2 regions of the Mesorhizobium sp. B2-5-11 genome follow, and region 1 is predicted to be linked to the other one. Evidence: riboswitches for the same ligand, from Rfam matches in the RefSeq annotation. Region 1 holds a riboswitch; the other holds the start of a gene.
The links. Region 1 has a riboswitch for thiamine pyrophosphate ahead of thiB (thiamine ABC transporter substrate binding subunit). Riboswitches for the same ligand answer to the same signal wherever they lie in the genome.

Region 1 (3,015 bases):
TTGACCACGGTGAGGTCGCCAAAGCTCTTCTCGATGTTCCTGGCCTCGATCACCAGCTTGCCGGATTCGGCGGCGTCGCTGGCCACCATGGTCGCGGTGCCTTCGGCGCCGCGATGGCCGCGAAAACGCTGGCGCATGGTCTGCAATTCGCCCAGGCGGCGCATGTTGCGCTTGCGCCGCGCCGTCACGCCATAGCGCAGCCAGTGTTCCTCGCGCACGATCTGGCGGCCGAGCTTGTGCTGTTCGCGCTCTTCTTCCTCAAGCACCTGGTCGCGCCATTCCTCGAAATGGCCGAAGCCCTTATCCAGCCGGCGCGTCTGGCCCCGGTCGAGCCACGCGGTGGCGCGCGAGACGCGCTCGAGGAAACGGCGGTCGTGCGAGATGACGATGAGGGCCGAGGAGGTGCGGACGAGCTCCTCTTCCAGCCATTCGATCACCGAGAGATCGAGATGGTTGGTCGGCTCATCGAGCAGCAGGATATCGGGCTCCGGCGCCATGACGCGGGCAAGGGCGGCGCGCCTGGCCTCGCCGCCAGACAGGTCGCCCGGCTGCTCCTCGCCCGAGAGGCCGAGATGCTCCATCAGGTAGCTGGCGCGATAAGGATCGTCGGCGGGACCGAGGCCGGCCTCGACATAGGCGCGCACGGTTGCGAAGCCGTCCATGTCGGGCATTTGCGGCAGATAGCGGACGGTCGCCGATGGCTGGCGGAACACCTCGCCGTCCTGGGGCTCAATCAGGCCGGCGGCGATCTTGAGCAGCGTCGACTTGCCGGACCCGTTGCGGCCGACCAGCGCGATCTTGTCGCCGGCCGACGCAGCCAAGTCGGCGCCGTCGAGCAGCGGCGTGCCGCCGAAGGTCAGTTTTATTCCGTCGAGATTGAGAAGAGGCGGCGCCATGTCAGCTTTCTGGCAAGGGATAGGGATGGGCGAGCAGCAGCGCGCGGCCCGCTCCCAGCGCGATCTCGAGCCTGCCCTTGACCTCGTTGGAGATGGTCAGCGACGAGCCGAACGCGACCTTGACGCGGTCAAGCGGCCATTTCGCGCCGGCGACGGTCAGCCCGGCAAGCTCGGAAAAACCCAGGATCGAGAACAGGGTGCCGTCGGCATAGTCGAAGCGGACCGTGCCGTGCGCCAGGGGCATGCCTTCCTGCGCGCCGCTGGTCAACAGCACCTTTGTCCCGGCCCCGGCCAGCCGCAGGGCGAGCGCCATGTGCAGGAAGGCATGGTCGGCGCGCTTGCCGCCGAAGGCGCCGGCAAGCACGAGGCTGGTAGCGCCGCGCTCCAGGGCGGCCGATATCGCGAGTTCTCCATCGGTGGCGTCTTTCTCTGCCGGAAAGGTCCGGCGCGGCACCGCGGCCAACTCATCCGGCAGGCCGGCGGGCACGGAGTCGAAATCGCCGACCCACAGTTCCGGCACAAGGCCGAGCGTCCTCGCATGGCCGATGCCGGCATCGGCGGCGATGACGCGGGTTCCCTCGACCTGACGGTCGAGCCGTGGCGTGCGGACGAGATCGCCGCCAAGCAGGATGGTGAATGTGCTCATATCGTGTGGCCCTTACCAGCCCGACAGCGGAAACGGAAGGCCGGCAAACAGCCACTTGCGCGGTTCACCGGCCGGGCCTATGTGTCGAGGCGCTCTAACGGGGTGCCGGACGCGATATTTCGCGGACCGGCTGAGAGGCAGTCTCGCCAACCCGCTGAACCTGATCCGGTTTGTACCGGCGGAGGGATTAGACGTTTCGGACAGTCCGACGCCTCAATTCCTTTAACCCGAACGAAGGAGGCGCCGATGCGCACGCTTTTATACGCCCTTGTCTCTGCAATGGTCGTGGTTCTGTCCGGGCCGGCCTTAGCCAAGGACAAGCTCACCGTCTACACTTATGAGAGCTTTACCGCCGACTGGGGCCCCGGCCCGGTGGTGAAGAAGGAATTCGAGGCCGAATGCGGCTGCGATGTCGACTTCGTCTCGGTTGCCGACGGCGTCGCGCTGCTCAACCGCGTCAAGCTGGAAGGGGCCGCGACCAAGGCCGACATCGTGCTTGGCCTCGACACCAATCTCACCGCCGATGCCAAGGCCACTGGCCTGTTTGCGCCGCATGGCGCCGTGACCGGGCTCAATGTGCCGGGCGGCTGGAACAACGACATCTTTGTCCCGTACGACTATGGCTATTTCGCCGTCGTCTATGACACGCAGAAGCTGAAGACGCCGCCCAAGAGCCTGAAGGAATTGGTCGAGGGCAGTGCCGACGACAAGATCGTTATCCAGGATCCGCGCACCTCGACGCCGGGCCTCGGCCTGCTGTTGTGGGTGAAGTCGGTCTATGGCGACAAGGCGCCGGAGGCCTGGGCCAAGCTCAAGGCAAAGGTCTTGACCGTGACGCCGGGCTGGAGCGAGGCCTACGGCCTGTTCACCAAGGGCGAGGCGCCGATGGTGCTGTCCTACACGACCTCGCCCGCCTACCACATGGTTGCCGAGAACACCGAGCGCTACCAGGCCGCTTCCTTCGAGGAGGGCGAGTATCTGCAGATCGAGGTCGCCGGCATCACCACGACGGGAGCCAAAAATCCGCTGGCGGAAAAGTTCATCGCCTTCATGACCGGGCCGAAATTCCAGGATGCCATCCCCGAGACCAACTGGATGTTCCCGGCCGGCAAGACCGACAAGCCGCTCAATCCGGCCTTCGACAGACTGGTCAAACCGACCAAAACCTTGCTGTTCAGTCCCGAGGAGGTCGCGGCCAACCGCAAGGCATGGGTGGATGAATGGCTGGCGGTGATGAGCAAGTAGTTTGGTCGTATGATCGGATGATGAGTGCTCTACAGCGCCCCCCACTGTCCTGCCGGACATCTCCCCCACGAGGGGGGAGATTGGCCGTCACGACGGCTTTCGCCAATTGGCGACGTCACAGGAGAGGGTGGAGCGCTGAAGCAGCCAATCTCTCCCCAAGTGGGGGAGATGTCCGGCAGGACAGAGGGGGGCGCGAAGGAACGCGACGCTCGCTAAAGGTCCTTTGGG
Region 2 (3,015 bases), on a different contig from region 1:
CTGGACGAAGCCGACGACAATGCCCATCTATGGGAAATCCTGGAGCGGCTGTCATAGCGCCGGGCCTCCAGTTTTATCGTGCGCAATTCCGGACGGAAACGGCTACAACCTTTCCCCGGAGTTGCTTTGGGGAGATTTGATATGGCGACTTCAAGCGAACGCGCGGTGCTTGCCGGCGGCTGTTTTTGGGGCATGCAGGATCTGATCCGACGCATCCCGGGCGTCCTGTCCACGCGCGTCGGCTACAGCGGCGGCGACGTGCCTGATGCCACCTACCGAAACCATGGCACCCATGCCGAAGCCATCGAGATCAATTTCGATCCCGCCAGGGTGAGCTACCGTACGCTGCTGGAGTTCTTCTTCCAGATTCATGATCCGACGACACGCAACCGCCAGGGCAACGATGTGGGGATGAGCTACCGTTCGGCGATCTACTACACCACCGATGAGCAGAAGCGCGTCGCCGAAGACACTATCGCCGACGTCGACGCCTCGGGCCTGTGGCCCGGCAAGGTGGTCACCGAGGTGGCTCCGGCCGGCGCGTTCTGGGAAGCCGAACCCGAGCATCAGGACTATCTGCAGAAATACCCGAACGGCTACACCTGTCATTTCGTCAGGCCGGGCTGGAAGCTGCCGGTTCGCGAAAAGGCTGTTTCGTAGACGGCGCCCGAACCGAGACGAAGGCCGGTGGCGGTTTACGTCTCAGGCGCCTGCCTGTTCGGCGAGGGTGAAACATAAAGAGACGGAAACGCCACGGAACAGACGCCCCGTGGCGTTCTCCAGCAGTTTCGGCGAATGGCTACTTGCCGCAATGCTTGTCATTGACGGTCGGCGAAGCCGTGCCCGGAGCGGTGTGGCTGGCATCCGGCTGAGCACCTTGTGGGCTGGCCGGACAGTTCCGGTCCGCGTTCGAATTCATGCCGTCGGGCATGACGGTCGTGCTGCCGGTCGTGCCAGGATCCACCGTGTTCGGCGATGCCGGCGTGTTCGGGTCGACCGTGACCGACTGGCCGCTGCCGGGCCCATTATTGGCGCCGTTTCCGCCAGCACTTTGCGCCATCGCCGAAGTCGCGAGACCAATGGTAAGAGCCGAAGCTGCGAGGATTTTCATGAGCATGGTTTGTCTCCATTTCTGTGAAGTCTTCGCTCGTTTCCACGAAGTTCGTCGCGTTTGCGACTATAGGGACAACCACTCGTCGTGGCTAAGGTTCCGGACAAATTTCCCTCAAGACCGGGCCCGACGGAACCGCCCATAAATCAGGCCTGGCGCAATGCATTTCCGGCGATGGTCCTGAAAAAACAGCTTTCATAGCCGCCCGATTGGTGCTTTAACGCGTCCATCCACAGGGGTGCTCCGTACGGTCGGGGCTGAGACGGGGGCGGCAAGCCCACAGACCCTAGAAGCTGATCTGGGTAATACCAGCGGAGCGAGGCGGGCGATGTTTTCAGGCGCACAGATTTCCCTATATCCCATGTCCAGCGATTTTGTCGGCGTCATCCTTGGCGCGCTCGGGGCACTGGACCCTTATCGTGATCGACTGCGGATCGAGACCGACGATATCTCGACCTTGCTGGTCGGACCGCCCGAGGTGCTGTTTCCTGCCATGCGCGACCTGTTCGTGGCGGCAGCGCGCAGCGGCAAGCATTGCGTGCTTTCGGCCGCCATCTCGCGCGGCTGCCCGGGCGAGCCGGACGATCCGATCTGCCGCTCCGACGCGTTTGGCGGACCTGCCGGGCCGCTCGGCCCGCGCAAGGAAGCCGCTATCGCCGCCGTGCGCGGCGTGGCCGCCACCGGCCAGCCGGCGGCGGCGCAGTTCTCGCTTTATGTCATGGGCACCCACGACCACATGGACGAGATCTATGGCTGCATCGACTTCCTGAAGCAGTCGGGCGTATATGAGCGCTCCAAGCATTTCTGCACAAAGTTGCGCGGCGACGCAGGCGCCATTTTTACCGCACTCAACGAGGCCTTTTGCCGCTTCGGGCCGGGTGCCGGCCACGTAACGCTCGACGTCACCGTCTCGGCCAACAGCCCCACCGCCGTCTGACGGCGCGCCCCGCGCCATCCGCTCCGGGTACCTGCGTGTCCTCCCCGTCCGCCCCTTCGCGTCCGATCGTGGACCTCATCGCCAGAACCGCTCCGGCGATGCTTTCGGTGGGGCTGCTGCTAGCCGCGTGGGAACTCTATGCGCGCTTTGGTGGCATCAAGCCGACAATCCTCCCGGCGCCATCGCGCGTCTTCGCTCAGGCAATGCTCAACCGGCACGCGCTGGCCGATAACGCCGTGCCAACCCTCCGTGCCACGCTCGCAGGCTTTGCCTGTTCGCTCGGCGGTGCCTTTGCGATGTCGATATTGATCGACTTCTCCCAGCCATTGCGGCGCGCCCTTTTTCCGGTCTTCGTGGTCAGCCAGACCTTGCCGCTGGTGGCGATTGCACCGCTGGTGGTGCTGTGGTTCGGCTTTGGGCTGATGCCCAAGATCATGCTGGTGGCGCTAGTCACCTTCTTTCCGATGTTGGTGGCTTTGGCCGAAGGATATGAGGCGACGGAGGCTGAGATCGGCCAAATGCTGCGCGCCATGGGGGCAGGGCGCTGGCGTGTCTTCGTCCTGGCGCGGCTGCCCTCGGCGCTGCCCTACTTCTTCGCCGGTGTCAGGATCTCGATCACCTATGCTGTCGTGGGCGCCATCTTCGCCGAATATGCGGGCGCGGCGAAGGGCCTCGGCATCTACATGCTCAACGCCAAGAACAACTTCCGCCCGGACCTGGTGCTGGCCGCCGTCGCCGTCAGCGCCGTGCTGACGCTCGTCCTGTTCGGGCTGACGATGCTGGTCCAGCGCCTTGCCATGCCATGGGAACGGACCGCCGGCGGGCGGGCCGCAGGAAAGGGGCCGTGGCGATGAACCGGCTCGAACTGCGACATGTGCGCAAGGCCTTCGAAGGACTCGACGTGCTTGCCGACATTTCGCTCAGCGTCGGCGCCGGCGAATTCGTCTCCATTCTGGGCCCCTCCGGC

Region 2: another riboswitch for thiamine pyrophosphate. It lies ahead of FJ490_RS14120 (YkoF family thiamine/hydroxymethylpyrimidine-binding protein); the one in region 1 lies ahead of thiB (thiamine ABC transporter substrate binding subunit).

Annotation. Positions count from the first base shown of each region.
Region 1 is NZ_VFUK01000002.1:67,592-70,606, reverse strand. It holds gene FJ490_RS07435 (ABC-F family ATP-binding cassette domain-containing protein) at 1-896, opposite strand, end outside; gene FJ490_RS07430 (thiamine diphosphokinase) at 898-1,542, opposite strand; TPP riboswitch at 1,631-1,746, shown strand; gene thiB (thiamine ABC transporter substrate binding subunit) at 1,789-2,787, shown strand.
Region 2 is NZ_VFUK01000004.1:68,300-71,314, reverse strand. It holds gene msrA (peptide-methionine (S)-S-oxide reductase MsrA) at 142-660, shown strand; gene FJ490_RS14125 (hypothetical protein) at 800-1,117, opposite strand; TPP riboswitch at 1,336-1,449, shown strand; gene FJ490_RS14120 (YkoF family thiamine/hydroxymethylpyrimidine-binding protein) at 1,440-2,048, shown strand; gene FJ490_RS14115 (ABC transporter permease) at 2,147-2,902, shown strand; gene FJ490_RS14110 (ABC transporter ATP-binding protein) at 2,899-3,015, shown strand, end outside.